Regions from separate parts of the Exiguobacterium sp. s46 genome, predicted to be linked through region 2. Evidence: riboswitches for the same ligand, from Rfam matches in the RefSeq annotation. Region 2 holds a riboswitch; the other holds the start of a gene.

Region 1 (5,350 bases), on a different contig from region 2:
TTCGGTGTCGTATCCGAAAGTGAGATGATATCAGCTGTCTGATACCCACGACGTTCTGATACGTCTTTGATTTCGGGAGCGAACGTATCGAGAATCGTTTGTTTGTCTGCATCCGTCAGTGTGAAGTTCTCAACGAGAGGCGCTGGAAGTTTCGAAACGTCCCACTGTTCGTAAAGAACGCCGCGTGACGCAAGGAAGTCAGCGACTTCCGTTTGATCCGTATACCGTGTGTTTGTTTCTTGGAATAAGACTGTTGCCATGAGATGATTCCTCCTTTTAATGAATGGATTGACGGCATGATTGCAACGTCAACGTGTAATTGAATAAAAACTCGAAGGCTTCGAGGTGTTTCTTTGCTTCAAAGGCGGTCGGTGCCCAGACCGTGATCCCGTGATTGCGGATCAGGACGGCACCACTGTCCGCTGTGACATGCGGTGCAAAAGCAGCGGCAAGCGTCGGAATGTCCGCATGATTCGGAATGATCGGTACCGTGACCGTCGCATCCTCTTCCCAGTGTCCGAGTGCCTTGATGATTTCTTGACCGGAAAAGGTGATGCTGCCTTGATCGCCATAGAGTTCCGAAATCACATTGTTCGCAATCGTATGGACATGCAGAGAACAACCGGCGTCCGTTCGATTGAACACTTCGACATGGAGCAATGTCTCAGCGGAAGGACGCCCGGATTGCTCACCAATCAATTGACCGGTCGCATCGACATGAACGAAGTCGTCAGGAGTCGTCTGCCGTTTATCTTTTCCGCTTGCCGTCACAAGGAATTCAACCGGGACACCGGACGTCCGAATGGCGAGATTGCCACTCGTACCAGGGAACCAATCGCGCGCCGCAAGCTCTTGTTTGATGGCGCGTAGCTCTTCATACCGTCGCATGAATGTCATGTTGTCACCTCCGCTCGTGTTAAATCATGAACGATGTCGTGGAACGTCTCAAACGGTGTATAGGCGATATCGTTCTCTTCACACAACGTGATCAGATAATCACGGGCATAGACACGATCCGCTTCTTTCGCGAGTTCGAAGTCCGTCACCGAGTCACCAATGACGATGATGACGTCATCGTCTTTGCGCAATGCCCGGGCAACGGACGTTTTACAACAGCCGCACCCGTTCGTGCAATGGGCATCGCAGGCGTTTGGCCAATCGATATGGACGAATGGACCACTGAAATCGGCGACGTTACAGTAAATCTGTTCTTGTTCAAGGAATGGCGCTAAGATCGGTTCGACGAAAAAGTCCATTCCACCGCTGACGATCGAAAAATCGATTCCTTGACGACGACTGTACTGAAGTAACTCCGAAAATCCGTCGCGAATGACTGCACGCTCCAACAAAAAGTCAAGATAGGCTGTTTTTCCGTCAGACGGCAGAAGTGCGAACATTTGCCCGACACCACTCTGAATCGATAACGTCCGGTCGAGTACACCGCGTTTTAACGGTTCGAAGTCACTAGCTGGCGCAAATGCCTGCATGAGTGCGATGATGTTATCTTGCGTCGTCACCGTACCGTCGAAGTCACAAAGAATCCGTACGGTCATGACTTGATCCCCCAAGCGTCAAGGGCGATCCGTAATTCTTCATGACGCGATGCTGCCGCCGATAGGGATTCATTTGCGAGTGCCGCATCGAGCGCCTGGCGGAAAGCAATGACACCAGCCGCAGCACCTTGCGGATGACCATGTACGCCGCCGCCGGCGTTGATGACGGAATCGATACCGAAGTCCCGTACGAGTTGAGCGACGAGTCCAGGATGAATACCGGCTGAAGGAACCGGGAAGATCGATTTCGTCTGACCGAGACGGGTCGCTTCGACCGCGATGCCACGGGCGACATCCTTTGGCAAAGCGACATTGCCGTAAGGAGACGGGAATAGCGTCAAGTCTGCTCCAGCAGCACGCGGTAATGTGCCGAGTAAGACAGGAGCTGCGACTCCGTGATTCGGGCTAGCGATCAACGCACCGCTATATGCTGGATGATTGAAGATCGGAACGTTGATTTCCGGATCACTCACCAGTTCGCGTAAGACGTCGAGTCCGTATGTGAAGGTATTCAGCAAGAATGCGGTCGCTCCAGCATCAATCAATCGCTTGGCTTGATCCTTGAGCGTAAAGACGGGACCGCTGAGTGTGATCGCATATAACGCACGTTTACCGGTCCGGTGGAAGTGAGCATCGATGACCTCACGTCCGATTCGTGCCCGGTCAATCGTCGGTGTCAACGGATTGTCGTATAGGATCTCATCGTCTTTGACGAGATCAATCCCACCAGCGAGTTGTCCTTCGAGTTGATCACGAAGGAACGATAAATCCCGTCCGATGACTCCTTTGAAGATGCTCATTAACAATGGACGATCTTCGACACCGATCAAGGAACGGACCCCTTCGATCCCGAATTTCGCACCTGGAAAGTCCGACGTAAATGTATCGGGTAATAGCAATTCCGTTAGTTTGATTTCACCGTCGAGTGAGAGTTTCCCGAAGACGGTCGTCAGAATCGCAGAAAAGTCGCGCGACACGTTATGTTCCGGATAACGAATCGTGATATATCCTTTGCCATCGCGCTCTTCGGTATGTACGACTTCCCCTTTGAACGAGGCGAGTTGTTGTTGTTCGAGATGATTCAGTTCCGTCCAAGAACCGACTGTCAGACCAAGCGCGAGTTGTTCAGCGCGTTGCTCGAGTCGATCACGGGCGGTCAATTGATAAGTAGCAGTGATATAAGCCATGTCTTTCCTCCTTCAACAAAAAAATGGTCTCTCGTCAGCGACAAGAGACCATGAATGATTCGAACGTGGACTCTTATCTGTCAGCTTAGTAGCTGCAAGAATTAGCACCGTGCCAAAAGGTCGGTTGCTGCGACATCGTAGGGCTTGTCCCTCCGTCTGCTCTTGATAAGAATTGGATGAAATTGTGAAATCTAATTGCAATTTTTACATGAGAATCGCCACTTGTCAAACTATTTTTAGAAAATTTATTTTTTTGAAAATACTCTTTCTATAGATGGCATAAAAATGATATCCGTTTCTGCTTGATTTCGATTTGACAGCGAGGAAGTCGATTGCGTAAGATTCAAATCAATATCACACACGACAACTACATACGACTCTTATCGCGAGTTGGCAGAGGGAATTGGCCCGATGACGCCGCAGCAACCGACCACTGGGCACGGTGCTACATCCAACAGACGTTTCGTCTGAGAGATAAGAGGACGCAATGACTTTCCTGCGCCTCTTTTCGATGACGAAAAGAGGCGCTTTTTCGTGTATCACATAGGGGGAAACTGATATGACATACAAAGCATTCACAGAACAGGACGCGATTGATCGTGTTCGGACACTAGGACTGATCGGCGATGGAGCCGTCGAAGCAGAAGAGATTGGCGACGGGAATCTCAACCTCGTTTTCCGAATTCGAGAGGGGGAACATCGATTGATTCTAAAACAAGCACTCCCGTACGCAAAAGTCGTCGGTGAGAGCTGGCCGTTATCACTCGAACGGGCGTGGATCGAGCAATCCGCACTCCGTGAATTCGCACGGCATGCCGTGCCGTTCGTACCACGTGTTTTTCATGCTAGTCACGAAGAGGCGTATACGGTCATGGAAGATCTTTCACATCTGACAATCGTTCGAAGCGGTTTACTCGTAGGTGAACAGTATCCGTTGCTTGCGGAACATATTGGTTCTTATCTCGCTCGGACTTTATTCCATACATCGGACTTTGCGCTTGGTCCGGTTGAAAAGAAACGTGTCGCCCGAACGTACTACAATCCAGATTTGTGCGACATCACGGAAAAATTAATCTTCACGGATCCGTTCCATGACGCGGAGACGAACGAGATTGAAGCCGGGCTTGAAGAAGAGGTGGCATATTTATGGGCAGACGATGAGTTAAAACGCGAAGTCGCAAAACTTGAAGCGCTCTTCATCACAAAAGGCGACGCCTTATTGCACGGCGATCTACATACAGGAAGCATCTTCGCCTCGGCGACAGAAACGAAGGTCATCGACCCTGAATTCGCCTTTTATGGTCCATTCGGATTCGATGTCGGGCAGTTCATTGCGCATCTATTCTTCGCAGCATATCCGGATTACCCTACACGACGTGACGCCCGAATCAAGGATATCGATACGTTCTGGCTGACGTTCGCTTCAACGTTCCGTGCATTATGGGAACGGGAAGCCGTCGAACCGTTCCGGGCATCAGGACTCGTCGATGATTTACTGAGCACGATCTTGCAGGATGCCCTTGGCTTTGCCGGTTGCGAATTGATTCGGCGGACGATTGGTCTTGCACCGGTCGCTGATTTAGAATCAATCGATTCAACGACGGAACGCTTAGAGCGGAAACGTCACGCTCTTCGTCTAGGAGCGGCGTTAATCAAACGCCGTACAGAATGCCGGACATTCGATGATTTACGAAACTTTGACGTAACGGAGGAACTCAGCCGATGACTACATTCGTCCAAAGTATTCGTTACGAAGACCGTGTCTTGACGATTCTCGATCAGACACGTCTACCGCAAGAAGAGCACTATGAAGTCATTGCTGATCTCGCGCAAGCGGTTGAGGCGATTAAACAACTACGTGTCCGGGGCGCGCCTGCGATCAGTTTATTCGGTGGATTCGTGCTCGTTCAAGAAGCATACCGGTTTGAAGCGGCGCTACCGGTCTACAAGCAAGCCTTGCTTGAGACATCGGCGACGTTACTCGCGACACGACCGACGGCCGTCAATTTGCGAAATGTACTCAATCAGTTGAATCCAATCATTCAAGACGGGACGTCGGTAGAAGAGATTCGCGAACGGTTGGAAAAACGGACGGTCGCCTTATACGACCAGGATGCGCAGACGTCACGTCAAATCGGGATTCATGCACTGGAATTGTTCCAGTCAGGCGACCGGATCCTAACGATTTGTAATGCTGGATCGATTGCGACCGCTGCTTATGGAACGGCACTTGCGCCGTTCTACATCGCAAAAGAACGCGGTATCGAATTATCCGTTTTTGCGAGTGAGACGCGACCGTTACTGCAGGGAGCACGATTGACGACATGGGAGCTGCAACGTGCCGGCATCGATGTCACGTTAATTACGGACAACATGGTCGCCCATACGCTGAAAGAAAAACAGATCGATGCGATCATCGTCGGTGCCGACCGCATTACACGAAACGGAGATACCGCGAATAAAATCGGGACGTTCCAATTGGCATTGCTCGCGCAAGCTTTTGGTATTCCGTTTTACGTCGCAGCACCGCTCTCGACGTTCGACTTCTCGCTCGTTTCCGGAGACGCGATCGAAATCGAAGAACGTGATCCGCAAGAAGTGACGACTGTC
Region 2 (5,350 bases):
GGGTATAACATTTCTGACATGGAATCACCTGATTTCTAAAGTGAGTATACTTGTATACAAGTTAGTATATACGTTTTTTTCTAAAATGCAAACGCTTAACTTAAAACGGATCGATCCACGCAGAAATCAGGAAATCGGTTCCAAATATGTTAGGGTGAAGGAGTAAGCAACGCACAGAACGGGTAAGGAGGAGATAGTACATATGAACATGTTAGTTGTAGGTGCAGGGGCAGTTGGAGGCTATTTCGGAGGTCGTCTTGCTGAGCAAGGGGAGCAGGTGACATTCCTCGTCCGTTCGAATCGATATGAACAACTACAAAAAACAGGACTACACATCACTAGTCCTCATGGCGATATGACGATTACGCCCCGGTTGATAACACGAGACATGCGACCGGATCGTGCATTTGATGTCATCTTGCTTTCGACGAAAGCCTATCACTTAGATGACGTCCTACAGGACCTCGCGCCATTCGTTTCGAGCGAGACGTATATCATTCCTTTGTTGAACGGCATGCAGCACATTCGACGATTAACAGAAGTCTTCGGAGAAGATCGAGTTTTGGGCGGTCTTTGCTTTATTGAGTCGACGCTTGATGCAGAAGGGCGCATTGTACAGACAAGCCCGTCGCATCGGCTGCTATTTGGTTCACGAACCGGTAAACCAACAGCGCGTCTAGAGAAAATCGCAGCGTGTTTTGCGAAAGCGAAGGCACCAATGAAGTATTCGATGCATATCATGGATGACATGTGGCAAAAGTATCTCTTCATTTCGACATTCGCGGGCGTGACGACGCTATTTCGTTCAGCAATCGGTCCGATTCGGGAAGAAGCTGTTGGACATCAAATGATCCTAGACGTCATGGCGGAAGCGAAACAGGCGATGGAAAAACAAGGGGCAGTCTTTAATGACGATGTAGAAGAGGTCTTGCTGAAGCAGATGCATGCAATGGAAGATACGATGAAATCATCGATGTTACGGGACATGGAAAAGGGTCAGCCCGTCGAAGTGGAACATTTTTTCAGTGAATTATTAAAGCCTGCTACGACTGATCAGATGCATGCCTTGAAATTAGTTGAAGCGAATCTACGCATGTATCTCGAAACGATTAAATAGTAACATTTTTCTATTTTAGAAAAATGATGGTGTGGTGCAAATGTTTCTTTTTGATGACGAAAGACCTGTTTCCCTTAGGAATCGTTGACTTCCGAAATAAAGTTCATCTATTCTTAATGAGATTGAAAAAAACTGATAATATATTTTTCCGTATTTTTTTCTTGCAAGGACGAATGAAGCAGACGAGAGGGGAAGTTTATCCATTATGAAACGTATTATTATTCGTGCAGGTATGACACCATTCGAACAGTTCGATGCTCCTTATTTGATGAAACATAATTCCATTGGAGGAAACGTTGGAAATCTTATCTATCAATACAGTATCTTTCGGACATTGATGACAGAAGGTACGACGATTACACCTGACTATTACTATTACGACGAAGAACGGGCAGACGAAATCAATGCCAACTTTGACCTTTATGTCATTCCGTTAGCGGACGCATTCCGAAAAGAATTCGTACCGACGTTACGGAAATATACACGTCTCATCAAAAAATTAAAGATTCCAGTCGTCGTCATCGGTGTAGGGTTACGTGCACCGTTTGAACCAGACTTAGATGGTGGATTCCCATTCGATGAAGATGTCAAAGCATTCGTCAGTGCCGTTCTCGAGCGCTCGAGCATGCTGGGTCTTCGCGGGGAGATCACGTCGAAATACTTAACACGTCTTGGTTTCCGCGAAGGGATCGATCATCGCGTCATCGGATGTCCTTCGATGTACGCGTTCGGTCGCGACTTGCACATCCGTGAAACGAACATCACACCTGAGTCGATGATTACGGTCAACTCGTCACGTTTAGCTCCACAAAACGTCCTCGATTTCATTACACGTGGGATGGAAGAGTATCCGAATCACTACTTCATTCCACAGTGGATGAAGGAACTGAAGTTGACGTATACAGGAACGCACCCAATCGCAGACTTGTCCGTGACGAACTATCCGGTGAAGATGTCGGATCCTGCTTATATGAACGATCGTGTCCGTTTCTTCTTGAACGCACAGACATGGTTTGATTTCATCGGTCAAGCAGACCTCAGTTTTGGAGCTCGTTTACACGGAAACATCACAGCGACACTTGCGGGTACGCCGAGTATCCTCATTCCAAAAGATGCACGGATGCGCGAATTGACGGATTACCATCAGTTGACGCACATTTGGGCGAACGACATCAAAGCGGATACACAATTATCCGACGTCGTAGCAAATGCTGACTTCCAAAGTCCGGCACGTGTTCAAGCGCGTAACTTCGACAACTTCGTTGACTTCTTGAACGTGAACAATCTTGAGCATATTTATCAAGAGACGAACTATCCTGAGAATGTACCGTTTGACCGTCAAATGGCGCAAACCGAGTTGCTCCCACCAGTCCAGCCGATTTCTGGCGTAAGTCTTGAGGAAGCAGTCGCTCGTTTTGAACGGTTCTTCCCGGAACAAGAGAAGAAGATTGCGGATGCGCAAAAACAAACAAAAGCACAATTAGCTGAAAAAGATAAGAAAATCAAAGCATTGCAGAAACAAACAGGAACGGCTCAAAAGGATCAAGAGATTGCGGCACTCAAAGCGCAACTGGCTGCCCAAACGAAGAAAATGAAGCACCAGCAAGGAACATTGAATCGGAAAGCGGTTCGTGCAGCCTTGAAAACAGCGGATTTATTCGCCAAAAAATAAACCCTCCAAACATTCCGGATCGAAACGATGCGGAATGTTTTTTTGATAGAAGTATTCTGAATTGTGTTGACAATTTGAAAAAGACTTGATAGGGTTAGGAACAATTACATACTTATCCAGAGAGGTGGAGGGACTGGCCCTATGAAACCTCAGCAACAGGTCGAAAGATACTGTGCTAATTCCTGCGGGTGCTGCACCCGATCGATAAGATTTCCGAATTGTCGACCGACGCATCCGTGAGGATGCGTTTTTTGTTTGGAATAGGTGGAACGAGGAGGAAATGGATTCATGAAAACGAGCGGAGCGTTTCGACGCAAGATGGAATCACGTCATCTGATCATGCTGTCGTTAGGTGGTGTCATTGGAACAGGATTATTTTTAAGTACAGGTTATACGTTGGAACAAGCAGGACGCGTCGGAACGATTCTGTCTTACTTGATTGGGGCTGTCGTCGTCTATCTTGTCATGTTAAGTCTCGGTGAACTCGCCGTGCACATGCCGGAAACCGGATCATTCCATAAATACGCAACGAAGTACATCGGGCCCGGCACCGGTTATACAGTGGCCTGGCTCTACTGGCTGACGTGGACGGTCGCCCTTGGTTCAGAATTCACGGCAGCAGGCATTTTAATGCAACGTTGGTTCCCGTCGATTCCTGTATGGGTGTTCAGCGCATTGTTCGCTGCGATGATCCTTGGTATCAACGTCTTGAAGGTTCGTGTGTTTGCTGAAGTCGAGTTTTGGTTTTCCGCCATTAAGGTCGTGACGATCATTGCTTTCATTTTACTCGGTGCGGGAGCGATCGTCGGCTTCATTCCACTGCAAGATGGTAGCTCGGCCCCATTCTTTTCTTCGTTAACCGAAGGCGGGTTGTTCCCAAATGGCGCTTTCGTCATCTTCATGACGATGCTTGCTGTGAACTTTGCTTACTCGGGAACGGAACTAATCGGTGTCGCAGCGGGTGAAGCAGTCGATCCGAAACGGACGATTCCGCTTGCAATCCGGACGACGATCTTGCGACTCGTCCTCTTTTTCGTCGGTACGATCATCGTGTTAGCCGTCTTATTACCAACGGATGGGAAGGGCGTGCTCGAAAGTCCGTTCGTCGCCGTGTTTGAACGAATCGGAATTCCCTACGCAGCAGACGTGATGAACTTCGTCATTTTGACAGCGATCTTGTCGGCAGCGAACTCTGGACTTTACGCTGCCTCTCGGATGCTCTGGTCGCTTGCGAACGAACGCATGATTCCACGCTTCTTCGCCCAGGTGACGCCAAGTGGGGTTCCACTTCGAGCCGTATTGTTCAGCATGCTTGGCGGAGGACTTGCCTTGCTGTCTAGCATCTATGCAGCAGGAAGTGTCTATATCGCGCTCGTCTCGATTTCCGGTCTCGCTGTCGTCGTCGTTTGGATGAGTATCAGCGTTGCCCAGTATCGTTTCCGGAAACAATTCCTCCGTGAAGGGCATACGGTCGACGAATTGGTCTATCGCACACCACTCTTTCCATTTGTACCGATCGCCGCTTTCGTCGTTTGTTTGATTTCTCTGATTGGTATCGGATTTGATCCGACACAACGAATTGCCTTGTATTGTGGTATTCCATTCATCGTGATCTGTTATATCGTTCATGCGTTCACGAATTCTTCTCAGAAACGGAGTGTTGAAGATGTCCCGAATCAAAAATCCAGTTGATCAACGATTACAGGAAGTTCCCTTTCTTATTTTAGATGGTGCCCTTGCAACCGAACTTGAACAGAAGGGATTCGACCTGAACGATCCGCTTTGGTCAGCACGTCTCTTAATCGAAGCACCAGAACAGATCGAACACGTCCATCGTGACTACTTTGAAGTAGGTGCCGATGTCGCGATCACTTCAAGCTATCAAGCAAGTATCGAAGGATTCAAGCAACGTCATATCACGACAGAGGAAGCAAAGGCGCTGATTCGACAAACGGTCACCTTGGCGCAAAACGCACGCACGCGTAGCGGAAAGAGTGACGCATTGATCGCGGGATCAGTGGGTCCTTATGGTGCCTACTTAGCAGATGGTTCTGAATATCGCGGTCATTATGGGGTGTCAGCAGATGTGCTAGAAGCCTTTCATAGACCACGAATCGAAGCGTTGATTGAAGCGGGGGCTGATCTGCTGGCATTCGAGACGATTCCGTCGCTCGAGGAAGCTGTCGTATTGTTCAGGATTCTCGAAGCGTATCCGGAAGTGTCCGCTTGGCTGACGTTCTCGCTTCAAGATGCGACGCACATTAGTGAAGGAACGGCACTTGCGACGTGTATTGAAACGGTCGGACAACATCCACAGCTCGCAGCAATCGGTGCAAATTGTTTTCCGGCATCTTACGCGACCGACTTTATCCGTCACGTCAAGGCGTTGACGGATGTGCCAATCATCGTCTATCCAAACTCTGGTGAGGTCTATGATCCGGTCGCAAAAACGTGGTCAGGTACGAATCAGTGTACGTCGTTCCAAACCGTCGCGAAGACATGGTATGAGGCAGGGGCACGATTGATCGGCGGTTGTTGCCGAACGTCACCCGAACACATCG

What was found. A riboswitch is a leader RNA that binds a small molecule or an ion and turns the genes downstream of it on or off. The one in region 2 is predicted to bind S-adenosylmethionine.
Positions count from the first base shown of each region.
Region 1: another riboswitch for S-adenosylmethionine. It lies ahead of KNQ08_RS13150 (2,3-diketo-5-methylthiopentyl-1-phosphate enolase); the one in region 2 lies ahead of KNQ08_RS13555 (amino acid permease).

Region 1 is NZ_JACSMY010000002.1:311,772-317,121, forward strand. It holds gene KNQ08_RS13135 (1,2-dihydroxy-3-keto-5-methylthiopentene dioxygenase) at 1-260, opposite strand, end outside; gene KNQ08_RS13140 (methylthioribulose 1-phosphate dehydratase) at 277-897, opposite strand; gene KNQ08_RS13145 (2-hydroxy-3-keto-5-methylthiopentenyl-1-phosphate phosphatase) at 894-1,553, opposite strand; gene KNQ08_RS13150 (2,3-diketo-5-methylthiopentyl-1-phosphate enolase) at 1,550-2,740, opposite strand; SAM riboswitch class I at 2,811-2,912, opposite strand; SAM riboswitch class I at 3,118-3,221, shown strand; gene mtnK (S-methyl-5-thioribose kinase) at 3,300-4,466, shown strand; gene mtnA (S-methyl-5-thioribose-1-phosphate isomerase) at 4,463-5,350, shown strand, end outside.
Region 2 is NZ_JACSMY010000003.1:66,570-71,919, forward strand. It holds gene KNQ08_RS13540 (GntR family transcriptional regulator) at 1-20, opposite strand, end outside; gene KNQ08_RS13545 (ketopantoate reductase family protein) at 203-1,117, shown strand; gene KNQ08_RS13550 (polysaccharide pyruvyl transferase family protein) at 1,323-2,789, shown strand; SAM riboswitch class I at 2,899-3,000, shown strand; gene KNQ08_RS13555 (amino acid permease) at 3,078-4,481, shown strand; gene mmuM (homocysteine S-methyltransferase) at 4,456-5,350, shown strand, end outside.